Trichocoleus sp. FACHB-46: one gene and its partner. The protein of the gene in region 1 interacts with the protein of each later gene in a pairwise test. Links are inferred from orthologs where the notes say so. Each region holds a gene or a part of one and is shown on either strand. Other genes may lie near its edges.

Region 1 (7,147 bases):
TTGTAGCCCTCAGGTAACCTTTATGACAGGTGTTGTACCCGCAAGTTTGCATCTCTACGAGTTATATCGGAGTCAAACAGGGCTTTCCGTTCCATCTTCATCAGGGCTGACAGTATTTTGCGACTTTGATGGTCCCATTATTGATGTTTCAGAGCGCTACTACAGTACCTATCAACTAGGACTCGCCGACACTCAAGCGACTTACCAAGCTCAAGGAACTACCTTACCCATTCAGCTACTCAGTAAAGAACAGTTCTGGCAGATGAAACAAGATCGCGTGCCAGATGTAGAGATCGCAATGCGCTCTGGACTCGTTCAGCAATCACAAATTGATGTGTTTTTACAGCGAGTTGGCCAAATCGTAAATCAGCCGACCCTGCTTCAAAAGGATCGGCTGCAGCCGGGAGTGCGCTGGGCACTCAAATTACTGCATACAAAAGGTATTAGGCTGGTTTTAGTGACGCTACGATGCCAACAGCAAGCGACTCAGATCTTGCAAGAATATGGTTTGGCAGATTTGTTTAGCGGTATTTATGGCGCTGATAACGACCAAGCGGCTTACCAAAACTACGCTGACTACAAAACTCAGTTGTTAGTTAAAGCTGCGCTGGAGCAAGGGTTGCGCGGTGACTTGGCTCAGTCATCCTGGATGATTGGAGATACCGAGGCCGATATTTTGGCTGGACAAGCGTTAAAGATTCCCACGATCGCCTTGACTTGTGGGATTCGCAGCAGACGTTATGTAGAGCGATTGCAACCCACCTGTATCCTCAGCGATCTCGTATCTGCAGTGCAGCATGTCGTAACTTGCTACCATCTAGTCCAAGCCTGAAATCATACAAGCTGAGAATTGTAGGTTTAAGGTTGTTCTAGCAGACCCATATGCTCCCACCAGCGGTTGAGAGGGAAGTAAACGACGGGAGCCCAAAGACTACTCAAAATTGCTGAACTCAAAGCAGTGCGCTGGTGGTATGTCCAGATTTCGGCCAGTGTCCGCATGGCTTGAACCGATGCGCCATCAAACTTTTGCAGACTAAATTGAATGGCAATCACAGTTTCTGCTAAGACAGCCATACCAAAAACAATCAGTGCCACAGAGATAAAGTCTTCTTCGATGTATCGCTGCTTCTGTAGACGAGCCGTTAACACACCCACTACTATCAAACTTAAAACATGAGTGGGATGAGGAGCCGTCATACCATCTTGCAGGAGCCCTAAGACTAATCCAGCGATCGCTCCTTGAAACACAGTCCGCTTAACGCTCCAAGCCACGACCCAGATTAGCAGCCAATTAGGACCAATGCCTGCTAGTTCCAGACCTGGAAAGCGTAGAGGCAGAGCCAGTAGGCATAAAAGCACAGAGACGACTGTTACAGTCCAATTTAAAAGCGAGCGATGATAAGCAGAACCTTTCAGCAGGTTTTTGAAGGAATCATTCCTCATGGGATATTCGACTTTGGAGTTGCGGGCGTAGAATTTTGAAGTTCGGCTTGGGTAGGATAAACGATTACCCATTCCAAGTAACTGATAGGGGCAGATAGCTCAATCACTGCTTCAGGCGCAGGGCTTTTATTCAGGTTGACTGACTCAACTCGCCCCACTGGCATACCGGATGGAAAAAGCTGACTGAATGTGGAAGTAGAAATCACATCGCCACGCCGCACATCTGGAACTTTATCAAAGAATTCCATCACTGCTCGGTTACCTGCTTGGCCTCGCATGAAACCCGTGTAGCGGCTGCGACTTACAACCACGCCGACTCGGCTAGTGGGATCACTAATGAGCAGAACGCGACTAGTATGAGGAGTGCTGCTGACAATCCGCCCGACCAAGCCTCCAGGCCCAGCGACCACATGACCTACCTGTAGGCCATCTTTGCTACCCCGACCCAAGGTAACTTGTTGCCACCAATGGTCGGCGCTACGCCCAATTACCGGAGCAGCAATTCCCTTTTGAGGTGTAGCAGAGGCATAACCGAGTAAATCTTGAAGCTTTTGATTTTGGCTTTCTAGCTCCACTAAGCGCTGCTGGAGTTCTAGAACCCGCGCGTTGGCAATTTGCTCTTCGGGGTTCGGAGCGCCTTGGAAAGGGCGAGTCAGACCTTGATAAACTTCTAGAATTGCCGCTCCCTGGGTTTCTCGCACTACCCAAGCTGTACTGAGGGTAAGACCCACCAGCAACATTCTTACGCCATATCGATCCCACCAGCGACGCAGTGTATACATGCAATCTAAACTATCTTGGTTTGAACTTACTTTCTAGGAATCCTTAGCTTGCTGAAATGGTTTCCTTGGCTGAAGGCAGGTTAGTGCTTAAGGCAAAGGAAGGCTAACAAATGCGATCGCCCAGCAGTGATAGCAGATTTAAGGGCCTCGTAAGATTTGCAGGGCAACGCTGGGCCTAGGGGGTTGCTCAAATTGAGTCTAGGGCCTGAAGAACTCAATCCCAGGAGACCCAAGTAGACTAAGGCAGAGCAATACCGCTCTCCAAACTAGGGAAGTGCGCGATCGTCTAAGGCCACCGGACTTAGGCGATCGCCAGCCCTGAAACACATCAATTTGATGTTGTTACATATGGCGAGAGCGACCGCTGAATACTCGTTCTAGCTGCTTGAAGTTCTCTAACACCCGACCTGTGCCTAATACAACACAGCTCAGGGGATCGGCAGCAACGTGAACTACAATGCCAGTTTCGTGACTAATCAGGGTATCAATGCCTTTTAATAGGGCACCTCCTCCAGCCAACATGATCCCGCGGTCAATAATATCCGCTGCCAGTTCAGGGGGAGTGCGCTCTAAGGTACGCTTAACAGCCTCAACAATCACTAATAGAGGCTCAGACATACTTTCGCGAATTTCTGGCCCCTTGATCGTAACGGTGCGAGGCAATCCAGAGAGTAAATGCAGACCCCGAACTTCCATCATGGCTTCATCAACTTCGTTGGTGGGGTAAGCGGAACCGATGCGGATCTTAATTTCCTCCGCTGTGCGTTCCCCAATTACCAAGTTATGAACTTTCTTCATGTACTGAGTGATTGATTCACTCAGCTCATCACCCGCGACTCGAACAGATTCACTCAGAACTGTTCCTTGTAAGCTTAAAACTGCGACTTCAGTGGTGCCGCCACCAATATCGATAATCATGTTACCGGTAGGTTCTGCCACAGGCAGTCCCGCTCCGATCGCGGCGGCAACTGGCTCATCAATCAGGTAAACTTCACGGGCACCCGCTTGAGAAGCTGCTTCCATGACCGCCCGACGTTCTACCCCTGTAACCCCACTAGGAATGCCAATGACGATCCGGGGTGAAACCAGCGTGCGGCCTTCATGCACCCGCCGAATAAAATGCTTCAACATCAGTTCTGCGGTGTCGAAGTCGGCAATCACACCATCCCGCAGGGGACGCAGAGCAACTACATTCCCAGGGGTCCGTCCCAGCATTTTTTTGGCATCTTCTCCGACCGCCAAAGGAATCCGGTCATCTTGGTCAATCGCCACCACCGAAGGTTCTTGGAGAACGATGCCTTTACCTGATACATAAACTAGTGTGTTCGCGGTACCGAGGTCGATACCCATGTCCCGAGATAAGGAAAAACGACTGAAAAGACCCACTAGTTTCTACGCCCCTAAACGAAATGCTGCTGCGCCTGAATACAATGTAGCCGAGGTGGATTTTATTACGTTTTTTATCCTGAGTCTAGTTAGATTCAGGTTAACTGTAAATCCCATTAATTACGCTAAGTTTGACGAATCTTTAGTCACATTCCTAGGAGTGGAGGCTGAAATCAGGATGAATTTTGAATTTATCTGATCTTGATAACTTTTATCTTAACGACTATTTGTGCTCTCACTAACAAATCTACAACCTTTATTGGGTGATAAATTGAGGCTCATGAGGCTCAAGATTAGTAAAAGCGCTAAAATTTTTGAACCACTTGTTCAGCTACTAGAAAGAGCGCGATCTCAAAACCAGTCATCAACCATGAAGCGGCGATCGCGACTAGAAAACATTCGATATACTATAGGTACGCTTGTACTAACTGTTGTAATCATAATCCTATGAGTCTTAACGTTGTCACTTTGGTCGGTCGGGTAGGCGGAGATCCAGATGTCAAATTTTTTGAATCGGGTAGCGTAGTTTGTAATTTGACCCTAGCAGTGGACCGACGGACCCGTAATAATGACCAGCCAGACTGGTTCAATTTGGAGTTGTGGGGCAAAACAGCACAAGTAGCGGCTGACTATGTGCGTAAAGGCAGCTTGATCGGCGTGAGCGGGGCGCTCAAGTTTGAGTCTTGGCAAGATCGCAATACAGGTGCAACACGTTCTAAGCCTGTAATTCGCGTCGATCGCCTAGAACTGCTAGGTTCCAAGCGAGACAATGACGCTGGTTCTATGAACAATTACGGCGGCGATGACGAGTTTTAGCGGAGTTGCCAGAGTCTTGCACCTGAGCTTTTGATTGTGTGTAACTGTGATGGGTAGGGGCAGGTCTTGTACCTGCCCTTTTATGTTGGGGCAGCTGCTCAGAAGCCCCTAGGAAGTCACCCACGAGAGGTGCCCTTAATACCGAATCTCTAGGGTGACGCTGGCATCAATTTCTTGCTCGCCACCCACTACAGGCGTATCAGCCATTTCAGCTCGCTGCAATTTAGAGAAGGCCATGACGGGGCGAGGGGGGGGAGTGCTGGCTCCGTTGACCTGGATACTGACGATTTCCTGGGCCGTGAAGTTGAGCGCTTCCAAAACAGCGTTGGCTTGCTGTTGGGCATCCTGGGTGGCTTCGCGTAGCGCTTGTTTTTGGGCAGCGGCGATCGCGGGGTCTGGAGCCACAAAACTCACACCGTTGACTCGCGTCGCTCCTGCTTTGACTGCGTCATCAATAATGGTGCCTGCTCGTTGTGTATCAACCCGAAAGCTGACGGTATTGGTAGCAATGTAGCCGACTAAGCGTTGCGTGTTGTTCTCGTAACTGTAGTTGGGGTTGAGGGTGATGCCTGTAGTTTGCAGTTTCTCCACATTGCGTGCCTTGAGCAATGCCACGACTGCCGAAGAGCGCTTGGCGGCTTCCTGCTGCACAGCTTCTGCGGTTTTGCCTTGCACTTCTACGCCTAGCTCAACTTGAGTCAAGGTGGTAGGAATTGTTTCGATGCCACGGCCAGTGACGGTAAGGGTTCTTAGCATTCTCTCTGCGGCTCTCTCTTGAGCGAGAACAGGATTGGCAAAAGTGAGGCTCAGTATTCCTAGGGCGATTGGTAAGGCTGTCCAGCGCTGCCAGGAACGGGATGGCCAAGAGCGCGATGGGCGATGGGACATCTGGGCTTGGTACATAAAATGGTTTCTCCTCACGATCGCAAGTATGGGGAATAAATGGCTTTGATGTTCCTAATCTGTCATCCCCAGTGGTACAAAGTCTGATTGGTTACATTTTTAGAAACTTACAGACTTGGTAACAGAGGAAAGCGATCGCGATGGCTTATTGGTTGTTGAAGAGTGAACCCCCAGTTTATAGCTATGCAGACTTGGAGCGAGATGGCCGCACGATTTGGGATGGGGTGAACAATAATCTAGCGTTGAAGCACATCCGCACCATGCAGCCGGGAGACTTAGCGCTGATTTACCACACAGGCGACGAGCGCAGCGCAGCGGGCATTGCTGAGGTGGTGAGTGAGCCTTATGCAGACCCCGCCTTAGCTGACCCGAAACGAGCCGTGGTGGATGTGAAAGCCGTGCGATCGCTGCCGCAACCTGTGACTTTGGCGCAAATTAAGCAAGACAGCAGCTTTGAAGGCTTTGATCTATTGCGGATTAGTCGGCTTTCAGTGGTGCCCGTTTCGCCTGAACATTGGCAACGAATTCTGCAACTGGCAGGGGAGTCCTCCTAGAATCATCTGTAGGCGCTCCATCCTCACTCGCATTTCTGTCATTCATGGCTTACCACCTTTCTGCTGCGAAGCTGCAAACCTACCATCGCTGTGCCCAGTCCTACTATTTCCGCTACGAACGAGGGATTAAAACGGCTGCTTTTTTTGGGTCTGCGTCTCTCGGTACAGCGCTACACGAGGCTTTAGCGCAGATCTACCGCGATTGGCACTATCAAGACCCGATTCCCGGACTCGATTGGGTGGAATACTGCTGGAGCCAGCACACTCAAGGACTCAGCCCTACTCAGGTGACAGATGGGCAGGTGATGTTGCAGCGCTATCACGAGCGCTTTATGGCTAGCCAAACTGCGATCGCGCGTCCAGTAGCTGTGGAAGGCAAAATTCAAGGATCGCTCCAAGTCGAAAATCTAGAATTTACTTTGGCAGGACGCTACGATCGCCTCGATTATTTAGCGGATGGATTGGAACTGATCGACTACAAATCCAACAAAGACACTAAGCTGTTAGACCCAGCAGAGATGAATCTGCAAATTGGGCTGTACTACTTGGCTTTAGAGCAAACTTATCCGCAAACCCTACGCCGCTTGAGCTTAATTTATCTCCGCACAGGCGAGAACATTAGCTTTGAAGTGACTCCAGAACATAAGCAACGAGTAGAATCTGCCATTGGTGATTTAGCGCTACGCTTGCGAACAGATGCAGCCTGGGAACCTACAACTGGCGGGCACTGCGATCGCTGCACCTATGCTCGCTATTGCCCAGGGGTGCAAGCGGAACCAGAACTATTGCCGATGGATGCCAAACCCCGACCAGAACTACAGTTGGCCCTGAGCTTAGCACTGGATTCGGCAAGCTAAAGACTTTCGGGGTGCTGGTGGCATTCAGCGGGTTAACAGGCTATGGTCAAAGACAAATTGCCAATTGCCTTCTGCTCTATGCCTGCCCTCTCTACAAATCGTGTTTTAGCGAATGCTCGTACTCGGTGGGTATCTGTACGAACTAAAACTTTGCTGCGGTTCGGCGGGCTGACAACGGCCCTGTTGCTGACTGTTACATCTCCCTTAGCAGCTAGGGCCGAGCTATTTAATAGTCCCCTGGAGCGGCTGCCCGTGGCAGAACGAGTGGCGTTACGCAGCGGCAAGGTAGTAGTAACAGGCGATCGCGGTCGCTATGTGGCTAAAGTTCTGGTCAAAGCCTCTCCAGATGTAGTTTGGTCAGTGTTGACCGACTATACCAATTTGTCCAAATTTCTTCCCAACGTGG
Region 2 (7,147 bases), on another replicon or contig:
TACTCTAATTCCTACATCCGTGTTGTGGGTTTCGACAACATCAAGCAGTGCCAAGTGCTAAGCTTCATCGTTCACAAGCCCAACACCAACCGCTACTAAGCTTGTATCTACCAAGTAAGCCAGGACGTTTGTTTACCTGTGCTTAATATCAACCTAGTGCAATCACTCTCCTAGGTGAAAGTCTGGAGGGGTAGAAGACTCTACCTCTCCTTATTTTTTGGATTATTTAAGATTCTTTGCGCCATTTAGCGATCGCGTTTGTCAGAAAAACTTAACATTAGTTTTAGGCCCAGCAGTTTACCTCCCCCAACGTCATGAGCTACTACATCTCGCCTCGCTTCCTGGATAAGCTAGCTGTTCATATCACAAAAAACTTTCTCGATTTACCCAACGTCCGAGTTCCCTTGCTTTTAGGCATCCACGGTCGTAAAGGCGAAGGGAAATCTTTTCAGTGCGAGTTAGTTTTCGAGCGCCTGGGAGTCGAAGTTGTCCATATGTCGGCGGGCGAGTTAGAGAGTCCAGATGCGGGAGATCCGGCTCGCCTAATCCGCCTGAGATACCGAGAAGCTGCCGAGTTGGTGCGGACGCGAGGCAAAATGACCGTGCTGATGATCAACGACTTAGACGCTGGAGCTGGGCGACTTGATCAAGGGACGCAGTACACCGTAAACACCCAGTTGGTGAACGGCACCTTAATGAATATTGCCGACAACCCTACCAACGTCCAACTACCTGGCAGTTACGACTCGACCCCATTGCACCGTGTGCCGATCATTATCACAGGAAATGACTTGTCAACTTTATACGCCCCCCTGATCCGGGACGGGCGGATGGATAAGTTCTATTGGGAGCCGAATCGAGACGACAAAATTGGCATTGTCCGTGGCATTTTTGAAGCAGATGCGATTCAGCAGCAAAACATTGAACAGCTGGTTGATCACTTTATTAATCAATCCGTCGATTTCTTTGGAGCGCTTCGGTCTCGGCTCTACGATGAACAGGTGTTGAACTTCATTAAAGATGTCGGGTACGATCGCGTCTCCCTCAGGGTGGTTAATAGCGGCGATCGCCCCCCCGAATTCCACAGACCTGACTTTAGCTTGCCGCATCTAATTGAAGTCGGTGAATTTATGGTGCAGGAGCAGCAACGGGTGCAGCAAATGCGCTTGTCAGAAGAATACAATCGCAACTTGCGGCTAGGATTCCATCGGGCCAATGAAGAGGAATCTCGCCCGGCTCCCCAACCTCGCCCTGAACAGCAGAGCGCTCCTCCTCAGCCTGCCAATGGCAACCGTTCCAAAAGCGTTAACCAGGAATCTAACCAACGTCCACAGCCTATGGCACAGCAAACCCACTCTACGAGCGCCAAGTTAAATGTTGAGGCGGCAGACCAGGTACAGCAAATTTTGGCTCAAGGCTACCGCTTGGGCATTGAATTTGTGGATGAGCGTCGCTTCCGTACTAACTCCTGGCAATCCTACCCTGCGATTCAAGGCCATGAGTCAGAGGCGATCGCAGCGTTAGAAGCCTGTTTAGCAGAGCATAGTAATGACTACGTTCGGGTAGTTGGCATTGATCCCAAAGCCAAGCGCCGCATGATGGAAACGGTAGTTCAACGCCCAAATGGCAAATCGAGTTAATAATTTGAGTTGCTAGATAGAAAAATTGACGTAACTCGGGCTATAATGATGATCGACTCGGACCCACGCGGCCATAACGCCCAAATCTTGTCAGGACCGGAAGGTAGCAGCAATACGGGATGCTTATAGCAGGCGTGGTCTCCGGGTCTCCTTTGTTTTAAAGGGTACTTACAAACTGCCAGGGGCGATCGCTACATATTACGCTTACCTGAGCTTATAGAGTTTTTCATTTAACAAGCTAAGCTAGCAAGCCAGGCCGTATAGCTATGGGCAGTGATTTCGATTTCTGCTTATCCTAGAAGCATCTGCTTCCAGAGTCTGGATGCTAGAAGTGAAATATAGCAAAACTTCTGGCATGGCTCACTACAATTAAACTCTTAAACTGCTAAGGAGCTGTGGTTGATATGGCTGGATTTGGTGATCTTGTCCAAAAAGCGTTTTACCTAGGAGTCGGACTGGCCTCCTATGCAGGCGAGAAAGCAGGCGGCAAGCTAGGGGAACTACGGGTACAAGCCCAAAAACTAGCAGATGAACTCGTGGCTAAGGGCGAGATGAGCACAGAAGAAGCCCGTCGATTTGTTGACGATATGGTGAATCGAGCCCAGCAACCTGGAGCAACTCCCGCTCCAGAGCCAACAAGCTCGGAACCGCGACGGATCGAAATTCTCTCAGATGATGAAGAGCCAACTAAGGCTGAAACGCAAAATGTAGACAATTTGCGCCAGCAAGTGATGGATTTGCAAGAGGAACTACGGCGGCTAGAGCGAGAGTAGTTGCTGTGTGTAAACAGAATGCTACGGAGTCATCTATCTAAGTTATGATTTTTGATCAGTCTCCCTCACCAATTGCTAAAGCTGAAGTTGGTAGATGGGGGTTTCATCCAGTATGTTGGCGCTGACTACAGACAAGCTCGGCGCAGTCCCCGCTCTCGCTTGCAGATAAGCAACAAATTTATGGAAGATTGGTCAAAAGATTTCTTTACTAGCTTCGAATTAGTAGCTGATGAAGTAGAGCTGTTTTTTTTAGAGGTAAAGCGAGATATTGATGATGCGATTGATATCTTTGCCAAGCTCTCAGAGGAAATCGTAGAACAAGTACAAGGCACGATTTTTAGTGAAGTTGACCAGCGACTTGATGAGCTGACCAGCTCGTTCCTAGAGCTATATTTTGGGTTGGAGAGTTCCGACATAGAATCGATGGAGCCTTTGTTCTACAACGTAGAGCCAATTATCACTAAACATCCTGCTTGCATGGGATGTAGCCATTATCATGGACAAATTTATGGCGGTAATCCCCTAGTCTGTGGCATGCATCCATATGGAGTAGAGACAGAGAAATGCTCTGACTGGGAATCGTTCTAGGGGTTCACTATCTCTACAGCTGAAATCTCAGCGGGATAATAAAGGGAAAAAGTGCCCTACAGGGCCTTGCCCTTGCCCAATATTTAGGGAATGAGTCAAGGCTGTAGTGACGTAATCTTTAGCCATCTTGGTAGCAGATAGTAAATCTTTGCCGTCTGCTAGATTGGCGGCGATCGCAGCTGAGAGAGTGCAGCCAGTGCCGTGGGTGTTTTTTGTGTCAACACTAGAAGTGGTCAAAGTTTCTAGATGCTGGCCATCAAACCAGACATCAACCCCTCGCAGTTCGCCAGCCATGCCCCCGCCTTTGACCAATACTGCTTTAGCTCCTAGCTGATAAATCCGTTGAGCCGCTGCTTGCATGTCATCGAGTGTGACGATTGTCAGACCGCTTAAAAGTTGAGCCTCGTAGCGATTGGGGGTGACGATCACAGCTTGGGGAATTAAGGCATCTCTTAAGGTGGCGATCGCCGAGTCATCGATCAACTGTGCTCCAGTCCGAGACACCATGACTGGATCGACGACCAAATTCTGCAGTCGCAAAAGCTGCACCTGCTGTGCCACCGCTGCGATAATTTCTTGGTTCAGCAGCATCCCCGTCTTAGTCGCTTGCACCCTGATGTCTTGCACCACCGCTTCTATCTGAGCCACGACAGCCGCAGCAGGCAACGCATCAACGCGATTGACTCCTAAAGTATTTTGGGCCGTGATACAAGTGAGCGCACTAGTGCCATGCACTTGATGAAAGGCAAAAGTGCGTAAGTCAGCCTGAATTCCTGCCCCACCACCGCTATCAGAACCCGCGATCGTCAGTGCCACAGGAATCCGTGAATTCCCTGTCAGGGTCATATTAAATCAATCCAAAGTGACGAACTGAAATATCACTGCCTAAGGGCACTCAACTCTTGAGCGAGTCTTTAACGAGTTGGGGGTCTCTCTCTTCTTCTTTGAAGAAACTCAGGAATGTCTGGTTCACCAGGTCTATTTCTCGGTTCGTTGACTGGCGTTTGAGGAGCCTGAGGCGTAATCGGAGGGGTGACACCTCGGCGCAGTGGCGCGACTCTAGCGGGTTGAGCTGCGGGTTGAGCCTCACCCGTAAAACCTGTGGCAATGACCGTGATCCGAATTTCTCCCTGCATGCGCTCGTCGATGACTGCCCCAAAGATGATATTGGCATTGGGATCAACGACTTCATAGATGATTTCGGCAGCAGCATTGACTTCATGGAGCGTTAAGTCAGTGCCGCCCGTGATATTGAAGACTACCCCTTTAGCTCCATCAATGGAGGATTCCAGAAGGGGTGATGAAATAGCTGCCATCGCGGCTTCTCTCGCCCGTGACTTGCCAGAACCAATGCCGATTCCCATCAATGCAGAGCCTGCATCAGCCATCACGGCTCGTACGTCTGCAAAATCCACGTTAACCAAACCAGGGATGGTAATGATGTCCGAAATTCCCTGCACCCCTTGGCGCAAAATATCATCGGCGACTCGGAATGCCTCTTGAACCGGAGTCTGCTCGGAGATCACTGACAATAATTTGTCGTTGGGAATAACGATCAGGGTGTCTACTCGGCTTTGTAGGGCTGCGATGCCTTCATCTGCTTGGCTGGTGCGTCGTCGGCCTTCAAAGGTAAACGGACGAGTGACGACTCCTACCGTTAAAGCGCCAACTTCCTTAGCAATCTCAGCCACAATCGGAGCTGCGCCAGTTCCGGTGCCCCCGCCCATGCCAGCGGTGATGAACACTAAGTCAGAATTTTCTAGGGCTGCTGCAATTTCATCGCGGGACTCTTCCGCTGCTTTCTGCCCGATCGCTGGATTACCACCTGCACCTAGACCACGAGTCAATTTTTGGCCAACTTGTAAATGCTTGGGAGCCATTGCCTGAGCTAGAGCTTGAGCATCCGTATTAACGGACCAAAACTCAACTCCTGATACGTCGCTGGCAATCATGCGATTGACTGCGTTGCCACCCCCTCCACCAACGCCAATTACTTTGATTTTGGCAACACTACTGGGGACAATCCCATCCATCCGAGATTCTTCTAGCACAACTTTTGCGTCGCGAGATTGATTAAACCGAACTGTAGAGTTGCTAAACGGGTTTTTGGCAGTATCTGCCACTGAGAAAGAGGATTGCTCTTCTGCGTGGGAGCCTTCGGTGATAGAGCCCAATTTACTATTAGATGTACTATTAGATGTCATTGGATCGGGGATGGCTTATAAACAACTTTTTAATTCTGGGCAGCGCTGGGCAACTCTAGTTAACTATAGGGTAAGTCGATTGAAAAACCAATGATAGCATTAGGCTCCCACCCATCTTTAATCTGATTTGATCTGACTGATCAGCAGCATTCCTAAAGATAGTTATCGCTGACTTATTACCTACAGGTGGCAAGCTCAATCAGTACTATCCGTATTAGATTTTACCGAGTTATTGGCCTTCTGCATTTGAATTGAGGGAGCATCTGGATTTTGTAGATCAACATAAGCAACTTGCTTGGGATTCAGCTTGTCTGAGAGTTTTCGTAGCTGATCCATCGCTTGGATTTGCTCAGCAAATCTAGAACTATAAGAGCCGAAATGAAAGATTCCTAACTCAGTTTTAAGGACTATATTGCTTGGGTCACGCCAGTCAATTTCTGTGACTTTAACAGGGCTTTGGCTAACTGATTGATACAGCTCAGCCCACTGCGATCGCTTCTGTTCTTGATAGCCAACAATTTTGAGAGTTGGCAACTGGAACGATTGATCAAAGGAAGTATAGCTCTCAATGGGAATCCAGACACCATTCGCATCCAGAAATCCCACATTTGAGAGACCTATTGCTGGTTTTGTCTCTTTGTCTTTAACAGCTTCAGCGTTAGGGAGATCGGAGATCATGGCGACGGGATAGCGTTCTTTGACCTGCACAATCAGTCTGGGGGGGAATAGCTGACGTGCTACAGTGGCGTCCTCGATCGGCGCTTTTGATTCTAGCTGGGCTGCGATCGCTTGAGGTTCAAGTTGCAGCAACGATTGAGGATAAGCCATTGGCAATAAAGACTGAATGGCTTGAGACGAGAGAAACCGATTACCTGCGATCGCAACTTGTTCGGGTTGGCGAATCACCCAACCTGGCAAGGTGATCACCCAAGCGAGTCCTCCCGCCAGACCGCTGACTGCTATAGTGCGCCAACTGGTTTGCAAGGCTTTCAAGCGTCGTTCTTGGCGGAGCTTCTGGCGTCTTTGCGCGAGTTCGTTTTGAGAGACTGCTGAAATACTAGTCATCGGCACCTCTCAATTCGCAAAATGAAGAGTATGTAGGGACGGGGGAAGATGCATAAGTTTGCGAGTGCAGCGAGGAATGGGCAATTGGGTGAAGAGCGGACTGGTTACCAAACCATCAACTGAATTGACGAGGAATTGACTGTGATTGCAACCAACCCTGTAGAAGTTTAATCGCTACTGGCTTAATTTGCGATCGCTAGAGCCAAATCTAAGAGGGGATCGCTCCTAGTAGAGGAGGAATTGGCCACTCGTTGCCCTAGGTTGCCAGATTTAGCATGCAGCGCGGCAAATTCCAAGAATTTTACTAGCTTTTATAAAATACGTTGGGGCGATCGCCGGAGTCGCGAGGCGCTAAACAGCTAGGAGTAGCTAGCAAGTTCTTGTTGCAGATGTCTACCCCAATTCGCTGCTAATGTGACATCCGTGAAAGGGATGCGAATGGGCTGGGCTGGGTTAGGTAAAGAAAATTCTAGAAAAATACTACGACCTTTTTGTGGCAATGCGTTTAAGTCTACTGCTTGGTCGTCCACTAGTAGGCGAATGGCTTGAACTTCCTTAAGTGAAAAAGCAGCTAAATTAATCGGGCCGCGACGGGTGGGTTGCCCCCAAGTGAGGTCACTGCCCTGCTGTCCTAGAACGGCGTAAATATCGTATTTAGCTCGCTCAAATTGCTCAGCCCAGCGGCGGTAAGCTTCTACTTTTTGATACTCGTTCCAGCCTGCCCAAGCGAGCCAAATAAAGACGCCTAGCAAGGGTAGCCACAAAAGACCTCTTTCCATAATCGAATTTAGAGATAATCCAGAAAAATTATCAGTCCGTAACTATCCTGCAATATTACCGCTACCCCCTAGTGCGTGAGCTATGGTTGAAGGCAACG

What was found. The genes of interacting proteins can lie anywhere in the genome.
Region 2: the proteins of H6F72_RS05365 (region 1) and ftsZ interact in binary tests that used the Escherichia coli proteins (3 or more experiments, as listed by UniProt). The link is inferred for Trichocoleus sp. FACHB-46 from one-to-one orthologs.

The regions. Positions count from the first base shown.
Region 1 is NZ_JACJOD010000008.1:129,267-136,413, forward strand. The notes cover bases 1,572-4,377. They hold H6F72_RS05365 (rod shape-determining protein), read right to left. Parts: upstream 3,576-4,377; coding sequence 2,568-3,575; downstream 1,572-2,567. Other genes in these bases: mreC (rod shape-determining protein MreC), read right to left, coding at 1,572-2,225; H6F72_RS05370 (single-stranded DNA-binding protein), read left to right, coding at 4,059-4,377. Outside these bases: H6F72_RS05350 (HAD family hydrolase), read left to right, coding at 23-832; rod shape-determining protein MreD, read right to left, coding at 859-1,443; more of mreC, read right to left, coding at 1,440-1,571; more of H6F72_RS05370, read left to right, coding at 4,378-4,427; H6F72_RS05375 (SIMPL domain-containing protein), read right to left, coding at 4,563-5,330; H6F72_RS05380 (EVE domain-containing protein), read left to right, coding at 5,471-5,884; H6F72_RS05385 (PD-(D/E)XK nuclease family protein), read left to right, coding at 5,929-6,741; H6F72_RS05390 (SRPBCC family protein), read left to right, coding at 6,784-7,147. UniProt on the Escherichia coli protein: Forms membrane-associated dynamic filaments that are essential for cell shape determination. Acts by regulating cell wall synthesis and cell elongation, and thus cell shape.
Region 2 is NZ_JACJOD010000006.1:553,536-560,682, forward strand. The notes cover bases 2,976-5,781. They hold ftsZ (cell division protein FtsZ), read right to left. Parts: upstream 5,035-5,781; coding sequence 3,916-5,034; downstream 2,976-3,915. Other genes in these bases: H6F72_RS02785 (hypothetical protein), read left to right, coding at 2,976-3,001; thiD (bifunctional hydroxymethylpyrimidine kinase/phosphomethylpyrimidine kinase), read right to left, coding at 3,029-3,847; H6F72_RS02800 (cell division protein FtsQ/DivIB), read right to left, coding at 5,401-5,781. Outside these bases: H6F72_RS02765 (ribulose bisphosphate carboxylase small subunit), read left to right, coding at 1-99; H6F72_RS02770 (ribulose bisphosphate carboxylase small subunit), read left to right, coding at 315-1,640; H6F72_RS02780 (phasin family protein), read left to right, coding at 2,045-2,413; more of H6F72_RS02785, read left to right, coding at 2,594-2,975; more of H6F72_RS02800, read right to left, coding at 5,782-6,270; H6F72_RS02805 (hypothetical protein), read right to left, coding at 6,630-7,049. UniProt on the Escherichia coli protein: Essential cell division protein that forms a contractile ring structure (Z ring) at the future cell division site. The regulation of the ring assembly controls the timing and the location of cell division.